Regions from separate parts of the Methylocystis sp. ATCC 49242 genome, predicted to be linked through region 1. Evidence: riboswitches for the same ligand, from Rfam matches in the RefSeq annotation. Region 1 holds a riboswitch; the other holds the start of a gene.
The links. A riboswitch is a leader RNA that binds a small molecule or an ion and turns the genes downstream of it on or off. The one in region 1 is predicted to bind cobalamin.

Region 1 (7,334 bases):
ATAAAGTTCGGCGCAACTCGATCCCGCCTTTATGCAGTCACAACCATAGTTCACGCGGTCGGAGAAATTGGCGTTCGTCGATTCGCGCTTCAATGCTTGATGTCTTTGGCCGCTGCGATACCAAGAATCTTGGAGGCCTATCGAGTTCAAGTGCGATGTGAGCGATCAAAAGTCTGGAGGATGGCCTCTCGATCGCCCTGACAGATGTAGATCCGATCACCAGAATTTCAGAAATCCCAAAAACCCCTTGCGGGCCGCTCTCTGCGCCGCGAATTGGCGCCTCGCGCTTTCACGCAGTTCCAGCATCTTTCTGTCGGAAACGCTGAAATCCTCTACAGCTTCCTCGAGAAGTCGAAGAGCAGCGTCGAGACTTTGCTGTGACGACGCCTCAGCGTCACTCGTTGCAGCTTCATTCTCCGGCGTCTTAAGCGTCCGGATTCTTGCGATCGCGAACAGGGCCGCGCCGATCGTCACGGCAAAGGCGATTAAGGCCGCTGTAATGGGCGTCGAAGAATCTTCTTCAGGAGTCGTGAATTGCCCTTCGCGCCATTCGCCGCTTTGCGCGCGGCCGTCCGGGTAAAGCAGAACGCCACGGCCGTGCAATGCGCCGTCACGCCAATGACCGTTATACTTCCGTCCGTCGGGATAGGTGAATGCGCCCTCGCCGTCAGGTCTGCCGTTGCGAAATGCGCCGACGTATTCTCCCCAATATTGATAGGTAAGGATGCCCTGTCCGTTTGGCGCGCCGTCATGATATTCGCCAACATATTTTCCACCGTCGGGATATGTGTGTGTTCCCTGACAGCCATTCCAGCTTGCGACCGGCGTCGCTGGACACGCGGGCAAAAGGACTTTTGAAACAGCGGTTGCCGGCGACACGAACACGCCAAGAACAAACATGGCGTTCATCAATGAGATCAGCGGCTTCGGCCTGCCAGGTTTCGCATCATTTTTTTTGCCGCAAACCATCATCTTCAATTCTCCCTTCGCCGTCGATCCTGGATCGTCTCTGCGGCAGCATGTAGACCATGGCAGGAGTTCTTTCGCCGATACGCTTATAAATCAAGAACCATGCCCCATTTCAGCGAATTGGCTCATGCTTCATATTTTGTCGTTCAGTTGCGCGAAAGTCCGCGCGCGCTTTTCCGCAGCGCTGTTTTATTCGTTTCAAAGCGATGCGCTTCTGTGAACCCGCATATGTCTTGCGTCGCGCCTGGCCTGCACTGATGTCGGCCGAGGCTCGGGGGGCAGGAAAAGGGTCCCGCCCTGCCCCCTTTTCGTCCGGCCCAGCGGCGCCTGCGGTTCGAACATCTGTCGCGCCCGCGCCTTCGAAGACAACTTCGGCAAGGCGTGGCGATTCGGGCGTTGGCGTCAAAACGCCGGCAAGGGCCCCCCCAGCGTCACGCGCACCGCCGGCGGCTCGGCCGGCTTGAAGTGGCGATCCATGACGCCGACTGCGCATACGGCGTCAGGCGCGATGCGATTGACGCAGAGGCCATAGAGCGGGTCGCTCGGCAGCAGCGAGCCGTAACCGTATGTTATCTGGTCCGACCGCGAGTTGAAGATATTGAAGGCGTCGACCTGCAGACGCCAGCCGTCCGCCCAGCGGTAGCCGAGTCGCACGTTCAGCGTCCCGATGGCGGGGGATTTCAGATAGCCGTCCTCGGTCAGCGGCCGCATGCCGACATAACGATATTTCAGCGCTCCGAACCACCCCGTCGCCGCGCCCAGCTCCAGAGCGCCCGTCGCAACGATCGATGGCGCGTTGATAAGGTAATTGCCGGGAGCGTTGCCGAGAAAGGTTCCGTAGGGAAGCGTCTCCGCCGTGATGAGATCGAGCCAGGCCAGGGTCTGAGGCTGGTCGACGCCGCGATAGCGCGCATTCACCAGCGCGACGTCGCCGTCGAAGGTTATCCAGGAGTTCGGCCTATAGTGATTGGTGATCTCGAGGCCATAGCGCCGGCTCGGCCGACCGAAGGTGGTCGTGCCGGCGTCGCCCACGAACTGGTCTTCCGATTCGAGATTGAGCCAGAACAGGCTGAGACTCGAATCGAGCCCCTCGATGAATTTCGTGCGCGCGCCGATCTCTGCGCCTCGAGATTTGACGAGCAATGGGATAGCCGCAACAGGCGCGAAGCCATCGGCGTCGGAGAGTTCGGATGTGGCGAATCTCTGCACCGCGCCGCGCGCGTCCGTCGAGTGCATGCCCTCGCCATAGTTCAGGAAAAGCTCCGTCTTGTAGAAGGGGCCGAGAATGATCGACGCCTTGGGACTCATGATCGCCGCGTCTTTCGAGCCGCTGTTGAACGGTCCCGTCCACAGAAAGGCGGGATATCCTGTGCTGGCGAGGAATTTCGGCGCGTCCCACAGCGTCTGGATCGAGTTCACGTCGGCGGTAAAGAAATCGAAGCGCGCGCCGGCGACCGTGCGCAGCCACGGCAGCCACTTTACGGTCGTGTCGGTCCATAAGCCGACGCTCCCCTCGCCCGCATAATCGTTACGGATCGCGTCATATGATTGCCGGCGCAGGCCTTCCTGCAGGCCGAGGCGGATGTCGTCGTAACGACCCTGCAGACCCAGGCGCGTCACTACCGGCAGGCCGAAGGAATCCCATTTGATATCGTGCCGAGCGTTGACGCCGATCATGGTTCGGCGATCGAACTGCCGGAACTGGTCGCCAAGATCAGGATGCGCCAGGAAGTAGGTGAAATTGTTGTACAACTCGAGCGTCGAGCGCACCACATAGGCTTCGATGCGCGAAGCGTGGGCGCCTTCGGTCCGGCTCCAGCGGCCGGAGAGGCTGAAGCGGGTCGTGTCGCCGCCGTCGGTCGGGTCCATCGTTCCCCAAAGCGACTTCAGACCCGAATCTACGACGCGGGCGGGGATCTGGTCCGTCGAAAACCATTTGTTGGCGTAGGCCATGGCGGTAAGCGACATGCCGTCCGACTGCGCGCCGCGCGTCCACCGCAAGACACTGTTGATGCGTCGCAAATTGTCGCCGCGTTCCCAGGGGCCGTTGTAATATTGCGCCTCCGCCGCGCCGAGCACGGTCCCCTCGTGGACATCGCGCCAGGATTTGACGCCAAGCGCGCGGCCATAGGCGAAACTTCCGCCGGTAAGCTGGAAATAGTCGCGATCTACCTTGTCGAGATATTGCAGATAGACCGAGCCGGCGGAAGAGAAATCACCGTCCTCCGCGTCGTAAGGCCCCTTTCGGACGAGCATGCCCTGCAGCAATTCGGGAATGATGAAATTGGCGTCCGCGTAGCCTTGCGCATGGCCATGGGTGCGCATGTTCAAGGGCATGCCGTCGAGATAGAGCGCGAGATCCGTGCCATGGTCGAGATTGAATCCGCGAAGGAAATATTGATTCGCCTTGCCGTCGCCGCTGTGCTGACTGACGACGAGGCCGGGAACGATTTCGAGCGCGTCGGCCGGACGCGCGATGGGAACGGCGTTGATTTCCGCTCCTGTAAAATATTTCTCGCTCGCGGCCGTTATGGGCGGCCTTGGAACGCTCTCCGTCGAACGCGCGGCAACCGGCGCCGGCGTCCGCGTCGGGGAAACGGTCGCGACGGGATGGGGCGCCGGCGCGTGTGCTGCCGGCGACGGGACCCGGCGCGTCGTATGGCCGCCCACCTCGATGGTTGGCAGCGCCTGTTGAGCGAGCGCCGCGCCGGCATAAGAGGCAAACACCAGCGCCGCAGCGCTGCGGACAGTGGGACGAGAAAGGTAAGCGACAGACGATAATGGAGGAATATGCGCAGAAATGCGCAAACGACAGCCGGACATGGTGGCGCTCGCAACAGACGTGGACCGTCACTGCGAGAGGTCGCTCCCCATCCTCCGCCGTTGCGGCGGACAACAGGTTTCGGCCGCATCGGTGCACCCCGCCCGACGCTTTCGCGCGTGACCACGAATGATGGCAGGTCTCCTGGCTCGTGGGTCGTCGCCTCGAGACCGCCTTCCCGGAACGCCATGTCCCAGTGGCTTTTTTGGTCTACGGCTCACCACTTACAGTTGCGGGGGCAGCCGCGGCATTGCGCACTCGAGCGCGCTCACCGCGTTCCCTTTTGATCCCTTTCGGGAACCATCGCCACGAGTAAACATTTGACAGGGCTGGCGAGTCAAGTCGATTGAAAACAAGAATAGAGTCGCCCCGATCCGTCAGCCGAGGCTTTTCTTGTCGCCCTGCTTCCCGTCGATGGTTTTCAGCCGCATCCTGGCGCGCTGCGCCGCCTTGCTTTTATCCGCGTCCGACATACGCATCCAGTTCGCGATCTCGTCGAGATCGCGACCGCAGCCTGTGCAAACGCCCTTGTCATTCAGCTTGCAAACCTTCACGCATGGGCTATCGACCATTTGATTTCCCGTTCCACTCGCCTAACCGTAAAGACGGGCCGGAGGATTCGGCCGGCGTCCCCAATATTATCAATGGGCCGCCTAGTAAACGTTTGCTTAGAATCAGTTGCGTCTATAGAAGCTAGGCTGAAGCGCGGAAAACGCTGTTACGCCCACGATCATTTACGGCCATGCTCTGCGGCCTGAAGGAGTCAACCGACGATGGAGTTCAAACCCGATACGAAAAACGCGGTTTTTGTCGGTGAAGGGGTGCATATCAACGGCGAAATCAATGCAAGCGGCATTGTGATGATTCAGGGCACGTTGACGGGGGAGGTCAATTGCGGCCTGTTGCTTGTCGGCGAAACCGGTGTTGTCGACGGCGTCGTCTCGGCGACTGAAGCGGATATTTCCGGAAGCATCCGCAGCGAAATCACCATCAAGCAGTTGCTGACCGTCCGCGAGACCGGCCGTGTCGAAGGTAATTGGAATTACGGCGAGATTGAAATCGAAAAAGGCGGCCTGCTCAAAGGTAGGGCTGAGTCGACAGGCTTCCGCAGTGAGCGTCCCGCTGTATCTCACGAGCAGCCGACCAGGCTGCCCCGTCCGAAAAAATAGCCAGTCAGCTATTCAACCTGAGGAGACTCATCGTGGCTAAGGCAAAAGTCAGCAAACCCGCCCCGGCGAAAAAGAAGAGCAAACCCGAACCGGCCACTGTTCGTCCGTTCAAGGAAACCCTGACCAAATCGGCGCTTATCAATCTGATCGCCGAGCAGAACGAACTTCCGCGCAAGACGGCCGTCGGCGTCTACGCGACGCTCGAAAGCGTGTTTCTCGGCTCCGTGCACCCCAGGGGCGTGGGCGAATTCACCCTGCCCGGCCTGTTGAAGGTCACCCTCCGCAAAGTGCCTGCGCGCAAGGCGGGAACGCTCGTCCGCAACCCCGCCACCGGCGAGATGGTGAAGGGCGCCGCGAAGCCGGCCAGCGTGCGCGTGAAAATCCGCGCTCTGTCGAAATTGAAGAACGCGGCTACGCCCTGATCCGGCTTGCCGCCAGTCGAAAACTGCCGGGAACGGCGGCGAAAGCTCTCGTGACGCCGCCGTTCATCCAATCCGGGAAATGAGAGGGGCCTGAGCCGTGCGTCCGCCCTCTCCTCCTCGCGGTTTGGCGCGTTGAAGCCACAGTCGTAACGTATTCTTCGAGTCCCGTGTCTTTGACGCTTCGCTCGTTGGGTTCGACCAAAATTTTGAAAACCTGTCCGAGGCAGAGCGTCGATAGCGGCGGCAAGGCGATATTGATCGCGGCCGGCCTCAGCGACCGCAAGGCGTTCGGATCGCGAGATGGGGAAACGCCATTCTCCGCAGGTCGGCGGCGTGTGCTGCAGGCCCACCTGTTCGGCCTTCGTCAAAGGCGCAAAGGCTTGAAAATTGAGCCAATCGTTTGAGTTGATCAATGACGACGCGCGGATGATCGACTGTGGTTCATGATCTGTGAATTGAGTATAATTTTTTTGTCTGAATGGACTTGCGTCAACGACTCGGCGGCGATCTCTGTCGTATTTTTTCCGGCGATGGCCCGATCAATCGATGACGAGTTACATCTTCTGGGGCGTCGCCGAACGACTGGCCTGACCTGCGCTTACCGAGCTCCGGCGGCGCGAGCATTCGAGCGCAGACGCCGTTAAACGCCGACGCCATGATGAATGCTTGCCAGGCTCGCGGCGGCGCCGATAAACTTCTCAAAAGGAGGCAAACGTCGATGAAGCAAATTCCACAAAAAGGCGCGGTGCTGGCCATTGCTGCGGTTTCGCTTGCGTTGTCGGGCGCGGTTGCGCCGGTCAAGGCGACGCCCGGCAAAGTTCATTGCCTCGGCGCCAACAGTTGCAAGGGCAAGACCGACTGCCATACGCCCAAGAACGCCTGCAAGGGCATGAATGCGTGCAAGGGTCAGGGCTGGGTGTTCACGGAATCGGAAAAGGCCTGCGAGGACGCCGGCGGCAAGGTCCTCGACTGATCGTCCGGCGCCTTCACATGATCGAGGCCAACGTCCGTGAGGGCGCTGGCCTTTTTCGCAATCGGGAAACTCAAAGCCCGCCAGCGCATCGAGCCCGCCGCCTCGCGTCAACGCGGAACGAAGGCGATCACGCGCGTCGGCGCGCCCGAGCCGTGCGCGATCTTCATGGGAGCAGCTACAATGACGGCGCCCGTCGCGGGAAGCTGATCGAGATTGGTCAAATTCTCCAATCCGGCGACATTGGCGGCGCCGACGATCCGATGCACCAGAAACTCGCGTGACGGTCCGTTGTCCACGCTGGCCGTGTCCACGCCGATGACGCGGACGCGCCTTTCGTTTACGAGAAAAGTCGCGGCCTCGGGTCCAAAGGACGGAAAATGAAGGTTGGACGCGTCGCCTGGCGTGTCGTCGCCCATATAGGCTTTCCGATCCGGCCAGCGCGAACTCCAGCCCGTGCGAAGCAGGAAAATCGCCTGGTCGGGAATACGACCATGGGCCTTCTCCCAGTCGGCGATGTCGGCCGGCGTGAGCGTATAGTCGGAATTGTTTGCGGCCTTCCCGGAAACGTCGATCACGACGGCGGGCCCGACGAGGCGCTCGACCGGAATATCCGAATTCGCCCATCGCCCCTCGGCAAAATGCATCGGCGCGTCGAGATGCGTGCCGCCATGCTCGGGCGAGCAGAAAGTGTTCGAGTAATAGAAGAACCCGCCTTTCGTCAGCCCCTTGTGCTGCTGCTTCAGTTCGAAGCCCGATTTCTCCGTCGGCCAGTAGATCGTGTCCGCATCATAGGCGTGACTGAGATCCACGATTTTCGTGGCGGCGAGGTCGATCGTCTGAGCTTGAGCTGAGCAAATGAGTCCCGATGAAAGGGCTCCCAGAGCAATCGCTCCCGCAAACAGGATTCGCGACATTCCACCATCTCCATTGAAACGAAAACCCGCGCATCAATCGCCGGCGCCGGCAATCGGGTCCGGCCC
Region 2 (7,334 bases), on a different contig from region 1:
ACATGGGGCGTCAGATCCGCGTTGCGAACTTCCAGCCAAACAACTTCTCGGGTGCAGCAAAAGCCAGGCTTCGTGATCGACCATCCCAAGGTTCTTTGCGGGTTTTCGAACTTGACGATGAGGAAGGGGGGCTCCAGATCGAGACGAAATGGCAACTGAGTCATGCAGAATATCCGCAAATCAAGCAATCCTGCGGAGCGCAGGCTGGAAGCCGGGCGCTCCGCGAAGCGCCTTCAGATGTGCCGCGGCACGAGTGTCGCCAGCAACTTGCGCCGAGACGTTGCATTCGTGACGACTGTCTTCAGGGCCCAGAGACCGCCGAAGGCGCAAGCATTAATGAGAAAAATCCGCGCAACGGTCGCCAGCGCGAAGTCATCGGCGCTGATACCGACGGCAAGATCGATTGCGATGAGCGAGCCTTCATAGACGAGGAAGGCTGCCAAAAACGCAACGAAAGCGCCAACGGCCCCCGAGAACCGCCGCGTCGGCAGTCCGGCCGCCTCGCACGATTGCGCGGCGATCATCCCAAGCGCCCCGCCCCAGGCGAAGGTCTCGCCATTCATCGGGTAATGCATAAAGGTGAAGCCCCATGCCTGATTGGCGAGCCATACTGCGCCGATTGCCGCTAAGGCTTCGCGGCGTCCGAACGACATGGCGGCGATCGCCGCGAAGGCCGCGAGCGGAACCGCGCAGGCAAAGCCTACTGTCGTCAGAACACTTGCGACGGTCAACGCGCCAATGCCGATCGCCGTGCGCGAAGGAGAGGATGCCGTGTGCGTGGAACCCACATTAATCGCGGTCATATTAGGTCTCCGTAAATTGAAGATGGCTGAAACCTCTTCGGCCATCGGCTCCGCTCGTCTCGGTTATATTTAGTCTGACGAGAAGGAAGAAGCCCAGCGGTCGCTGCTCGGAGCTGCCGCCGGGAAATGTGTGCGACAATCAGGCATGCGCGAAGCGGCGACCTGAACGGTCGATCGGGTCGGGGTCGGCAAGGCCAAACCATCGCGCCCGAAGCTTGTCCCACAGCGCGAGACGCGACCAATCGGGCTCCTTCAGGAACTTGTCGGTCTCCGGATGCAGGAACGGGTTGGGCAGGAGCACGGTCAGCTGCTGCTCGTTCGCGCCGTTGAAGAGCTGCACTCCCCATGACATCGGCACACAGGAGCGCCCGATTCGACGATAAATCTCCGCACGCGCCGTGCGCCGATGACGCGCCAAGTCCGGGGACGTCGGCCGGCTGCGCGGGCCTTTGTTCTCGCCGATGCAGATGTGGAAATGCGGAACGCCAAAAGCCACCGTCAGATAGCCGTCGAGCACGCCGATGCGCGTCGGCGGGCGATCGGTCTTCATCTCCCAAGCGGCGCCCTGAATGAGGATGCCGAAGGTGATCTCCCGCCAATGGTTCTCGAAGAGATCGCGGAGAAGCTCCTCGAGGCTCGCCGGGTCTGTGGGCAGCGAGAACACGTCGAGCGGCGTTCCATCGGGCTCGACCATTCGTGTCGGCGCATATTCGGCAACCTCTGACATGGCGTTCACTTTCTCTTCGTCGACGGAGCAGAACCTCTATCTCCGAGGAGGCGCATCGCGCGCTCCTCGAGGATGCATGACGGCGCGCCGCTCAGAACGACACCTTGATCGACCCGCGGAACATCCGCGGGGCGCCGATTACGTTAAAATTGTACCCTGGCGTGTTCCAGCCCACCTGGACTGGATTGGTGAAGGGCACCGCGAAGCCGCCAGGATGGGCGGCGTCGAAGGCTTGAGGACCCAAGCCGCCGGTGACGAAATAGGTCTTGTCGAAAAGATTGCTCACATTGAGCTGTGCGACGACCTTGAATCGGTCGAGGTTGAACTCATAGGCTCCGAAGAGGCCAACGAGTCCATAGCTCGGCGTGGATTTCCCATAAATATAGGATCCATCATTGGCGGTATGAAAGAAAGGAAGATAGCCGGTGTAATCGTAGCGCGTCCCCACGCGCAGACCCTTCATCTGGCCGTCCCTGAATTCATAGGCCGAAGACAGGGAGCCGACATTACGCGGAACGAAGGGGATCGGCTGTCCCACAACCGGGACCCCGAGGTAAGTTGGATTTGACTTGGTGGTGATTGCGTCGGTGTTTGCGTAGGCGAGATTGATGCTCCAGCCGGGCAGAAGCTCGCCTTGGATGTCGAGTTCCGGGCCCTGCGAACGCCCTTGGCCTATGAGTAACACGTGGTTGAAATCATTGGGGATCCCGATCGGAATATTGGTCTTGACCAAATGGTAGTAGGCCGCCGTGGCCTGAAACCTGTTATCGAACAGGGCAAGCTTGATTCCGCCTTCCTCCTGCTCGCCGGCGCTTGGGGGCGTCGGGTCGTTCGAGCCGTAGACTAGCTTGCCGTCGTAGTTCGGGCTGTAGGACTCGGTGTAATTTCCGTAGAAGCTGATCCATTCGAGCGGCCGCCACAACACCCCCACGCGCGGCGTGACCCTCTGGCTGACAAACCTCGATGTGTTGCCGAGCGTGTTGAAGTTACATGGAATCGCAATTCCCGAAAACCAATTGGACGAAAAAGGCCCGCAGAAATGCGTGTTGTCAGAGGCGCCGGTTCTGCTGTCGATATATTGCCAACGGGCGCCGCCGAGCACGTGAAAGCCGAAGGGCAGTTTGATCTGGTCCTGCAGATAAACGCCGTAATTGTCGGCGGCTTGCTGGGTGGCGTTGTAGGGAACAAGCCCGCCGATGGGGGTCGGGAAATACGGCGCGCCGAACAGGCCAACCGCCCCGTAGTTCTGCGGGAGCATATTCAGGCCCCTGAAGTTATACCGGTAGTAGTCCGCCCCCGACAACAGCGTATGGTTGAGATATTCCCCGGTGTTGAAATGACCGACGAGATTGATTGTCGTCGCATATTCCGCCTGTCTATTGTCAGACGGAAAAGAACTATAGTTCAGGATGACACTGTTTGGTTGGGATACCGGGGTAAAGGCGCCGTTGAATCCGCACAGCGAGAAGCCGCCAAAAGAGTAGGCGCCGGGAGTCACGCAATCGGTGATAGAGGTGGTCCCGCCGTTGTTCTGCCAATTGCTATGCAACAGTTGCATGAACAAGGTTTGCTGTATCGACCAGTCCTTGTCGAAGTCGTGATGCCACGTCAGCTCGCTGAAGTTCTGCTGCTGAGTGTAAGGCGAGTTGGGCCCCCAGTTGAAACTGCGCCCGAGCCATAGAGGGGAGAACATCCCGTAATAGGGCACATAAAACCAGTCCTGATTCAGATTGTTCTGCTGAAACTGAGTGGACGCTCTGATCCAGGTGCTGTCGTCGATGTTCCATCTGACGACCGGGTTGATCATGATATTTTTGTTGTAGTCGAAGGCGCGGAACGACCCGTCGTTCTCATAGGACATGATGAAGCGGTAGAGCACGTCCTTGTTGGCGGTCACCGGCCCCGTGGCGTCGACGACCGTGCGATAGGAGGCGTAGCTGCCGATTTGCTGCTGCACGGAGGCGGCCGGCTTCGCAAGCGGCTGCTTCGTGTTGATGTTGACGATGCCGCCGGGCTCCACCGCACCGTAGAGGATGGCGGCGGGGCCTTTCAGCACCTCGACGCTCTCCACATTGGCCATTTCGGCGCTGCTGGAGCCGGCGAAATTGAGGCCGAAGCTGTCGACCCGGAAACCGTCGCGGAAATAGTTCTGCGTTGCGAAGCCGCGCAGGATGATCTGTCGGAAGGAATTTCCCAGCGCCGCGTCGCCGCCGCCCGAGACGGCGACGCCGCTGACGTTCTTCAACGCCTGGTCGAGCGTAATGGCCTGTTGGTCCTCGAGCATCCGCCGCGTGACCATCTTCGTGGCGACCGGCGTGTTCATCACCGGCGTGTTGACCTTGGTCCCAAGCGACTCGATCGGCGCGGCGTAGGACGTGGGATTATTGCAAACCCCGTCCGCGCAGATTTGCCCATTGTCGCCAGGGCCGATTTCTGTGCCGTTACCGTCCGCTTCCGCCTGTTGACCGGCAACAGGCCGTTCCGTTCCGGGCGCCTCGGAGGCGCGGCCGAAGCTCGGCTTCGGCGTGCCGATTTCGATGACCGGGAGCGTTTCTTGGGCGAGAGCTGGCGACGAGACGGCTGCAGAAAGAACGTAGGACAGGAGCGGCGAATTGCGCCGCACGGCGCCGCGAACGCCGTCTTTGGCAGCTGTCGGGAGAAGGGATTTCATGAGCCGAGACTCGCAGCAACGTGGGCCGTCACTGCGAAAGGTCTATCCCTGTCGCTTTGCGTTTTGACGCTCAGCGACAGTTTTGACCGCTTCGGTGCACCCCGCCCGACGCTTTCGCGCGTGACCACGATTGATGGCAGGTCTCCTGGCTCACGGGTCGCCGCCTTAAGCCGCCTTCCCAGGGAGGTTTCCCCAGTGGCTTTTTGGCTCTAAGGCTCGCCGCTTACAGTTGCGGGGGCAGCCTCGGCATAGCGCTATGCAGCGCGCACCGAGTTCCCTTTTGATCCCCGAAGGGAACCATCTGGCCTATAAAGGCCGAAGCCAGCCGGTTTAGTCAAGCCGTTTTGTGGAGGGTGCCTCGAGCAGTCCTGAAGCGTTGCATTTTCGCATCAGCGCGACGGGGCGGGCAGATGGATAGTGCGACTTTGTCAGTAAGGAAGAAACCTGCCCAATTTGCGTGACAGTGGTGCGATGCACTTGCCGCGGGCTTTTGCGCCGCCGTTTGAAGTAAGCACGTTTTTGCTATCTGATTCCGCTGAGCGTTATGGAAGCGGAGTTATTTGGGAATACCGAGCAAGCTGATTTCCCTCGAAGCTCCAATCGACCAAAAAGATAGCGTTTCGAGGCGCCGTGAAACTTACGACTCGTCTCCCGCGATTAGCCACGACGCTTTGTGCGATCGTGAAGTCCATCTGGCGTTCTTGGCCGGTGCGGTTGCAAACGAAAATGGGCAGCGATGTCGCCTGACTGACTGCCTCCCATTCTCCATCCGGACCATGAAGCCCAGGTCCCCAGGCGGCGGACGAAACCAGTGCACGCGCCTCCTGATCTGCAAGGGAGGCCGCGATGACTGGCGTGAACGCGTCGGCGCATATAAGCATGCCGACAAGGCCAAATCCGTCGATTTTAACAGGGGAAATGGTTTCACCTGGTGTGGACCAGGACTCCGCACCCACACGCAATGCGTTGATCTTCCTGTGACGCCCGGCGATCCGACCTCTCCGGTCGATGGCAATCATACTGTTATACAGCTTTTCCCCGTCGCGCTCCGGAACAGACAGGAATACGGTGAGGCGACGTCGCAGCGCCAACGCGGCTATGCCTTGAACCCACAAGTCTGGCTGGCTCTCAATCCAGTCAGTGCCTATGTGCTCGGCAAACTCATATCCAGTTGTCACGAGTTCTGGCGTAATGACCCACTCTGCGCCCGCATCGGCCGCAGCCGCCAACGCGGTTTCGACAAGTTGCTGATTTTGCTCCAAAGCGCCCGGAGTCGGGGCCAAGTGCAAGAGAGCAATCCGCGTTAGGGAAGTCGCCATTGGATAAGTCGGGTTTCCCGATTTTTCAGCCGAGGCACGCGTTAGAATACGCCGCCAAGGGCGGGGCCGGGTTGATGGCCTTGGCGTCCAACCTAGCCCAAGCTGGCACGTTGTGCCAAATTGCAAGAATGCGCCAGATTGCGCGCGTTGTGGCAGCCTATTTGGTTCTTCTTCACTTCCCGTTGCGCCCCTGATCGATTGGGGGTTAAGTCACAGCTTGACCGCAGAGAGAGAAAATCGATTTTGGTCCCTCTGGCAGAGGCGTACGAAATTTAAACCTGGAGCAAATGGGCAGCCAACGGTTCGGCAGGTCTCAACGCTGATCACTTGCGCGCGTTTGGTCGATGTAGCGAACAAGGGGATAGAGTGCCGAACGCGTATATCGCCCATGGTAGGCGAGCCAACCTTGTGCGGCCGGGTTCAGCTCGCGAGCGCTATCGTCCAGCATCTCCTGTGTTCTCTTGAGCAGCTGGAAATCGTGGATCGTCGACCGCATCGGGCTCAGCGAAGGCTTGTTCACCGCAGGTCGTGTCGACAGCGAGCATGTCGCCATGATTTCGCTGGCGCATCGACCGCTTTGCGGGTCGTCGAGCCGAAAACGCCAGCGAATGGTCTCGCGAGCCGCGGCGCGATTTGGCGCATCGAGATAATCGATAACGGCTGTTTGGATCGAACGCGCGCGTGACGGATTGGGCGCCGCTTTGAGATGGAAACATTCATTGACCGCCGGCGCGCCGAGCAGAAAGGCGACGTCATATTCGGCCGCAGCGGGCGACTTGACGTGCGCCGAGTAGACGCCCACCATGTAGTCAATCAACTCCATCACTCCTGACAAACTCGCGCGCCTCATCGGCGTCAATCATTGTCCTGCGTTGATCGAACAGATGAGGAATAGAAGTCCTATCCACATGCTTCGCGAAGAGCAATAAGCTTTCGCGAACTCCGAATCGGTGGAGCATTCCGAATGAGATGCAACAGCACGCATTTAGCGAGGTGGTGCGCTGGCATTTTGCAGCGCTGGAAAATTCAAACGAAACCGGCCCTCAGAACGATTTTCTCAATTTTTTATGCGATGACAATCTTTTGCGAGCTTGCGGAAGCCCGAAATGATAGCAAAGGTACAAAGACCTTCCGTGAAACATCGTCGTCGGCTCTGTCTCTGAGTAAAATTGTTAAAGGTGCAGTAGGGCCCTTTTCTATTCATTGCGACGGATACGGTAATCCGGGCGCCAGTGGCCTAGGCTATGTCTCTGTTGTCACACTCCACGCGGGACAAGCGTCAAGAGAATTAGTCATACCAGGTCAAAAGGGGGAAGGCTTGGATGGAACAGTCGCTTTTGACCGCGCCGAAGCGTCCGGCGCGTATATAGGGCAAATCAACCTAATAGTCGCCTCCTCTTTTAGCGGAACTAATGGTGCGATTTGGGGCTTCGACATTGCAAAGGCAGCCGACATTGCCAAGGGCGGGCCAGGCAAGCTATTTGAGGTGACGGTATCGGATAACAGCATAATTCCCGTTTATTCTCTCGATCCGCTGTTGGACGCAGGCTCCCGTCTCTTTGGGACACGGGACCGCCCGAGATTTCCATTGCTTCCTGGGGCTCATGTCGTCGCTGCCCATAAGGAAATCACCGCCCTCGGGCCGACAAATGTTTGGTGTGGCCTCGCTATCGCCATCGCCGAGGATCGTAAAATCAATGCAAACGTGATCATAGAACTGTGCGGTGAATTTAAAGCTAACACCATCGACGAAACAGAGGAACAGTACTTTCATCTGGTGCGCGAGAATCTAGCTAAAAGCGTGATACGCGTTG

Region 2: it holds a riboswitch for cobalamin, as region 1 does, so the genes downstream of both, MET49242_RS01495 (TonB-dependent siderophore receptor) here and MET49242_RS04400 (TonB-dependent receptor) in region 1, are expected to answer to the same signal.

The regions. Positions count from the first base shown of each region.
Region 1 covers NZ_KE124774.1:511,976-519,309, reverse strand. Annotated here, with positions in the region: gene MET49242_RS23130 (MORN repeat-containing protein) at 217-972, opposite strand; gene MET49242_RS04400 (TonB-dependent receptor) at 1,372-3,696, opposite strand; cobalamin riboswitch at 3,907-4,110, opposite strand; gene MET49242_RS04395 (DUF1289 domain-containing protein) at 4,168-4,362, opposite strand; gene MET49242_RS04390 (polymer-forming cytoskeletal protein) at 4,564-4,959, shown strand; gene MET49242_RS04385 (HU family DNA-binding protein) at 4,992-5,381, shown strand; gene MET49242_RS04375 (hypothetical protein) at 6,100-6,354, shown strand; gene MET49242_RS04370 (cyclase family protein) at 6,462-7,268, opposite strand.
Region 2 covers NZ_KE124773.1:62,292-69,625, reverse strand. Annotated here, with positions in the region: gene MET49242_RS01510 (adenosylcobinamide amidohydrolase) at 1-164, opposite strand, end outside; gene MET49242_RS01505 (hypothetical protein) at 234-848, opposite strand; gene MET49242_RS01500 (hypothetical protein) at 943-1,530, opposite strand; gene MET49242_RS01495 (TonB-dependent siderophore receptor) at 1,622-3,853, opposite strand; cobalamin riboswitch at 4,319-4,518, opposite strand; gene MET49242_RS01490 (carbon-nitrogen hydrolase family protein) at 4,744-5,520, opposite strand; gene MET49242_RS01480 (group II intron maturase-specific domain-containing protein) at 5,834-6,343, opposite strand; gene MET49242_RS01475 (histidine decarboxylase, pyruvoyl type) at 6,485-7,334, shown strand, end outside.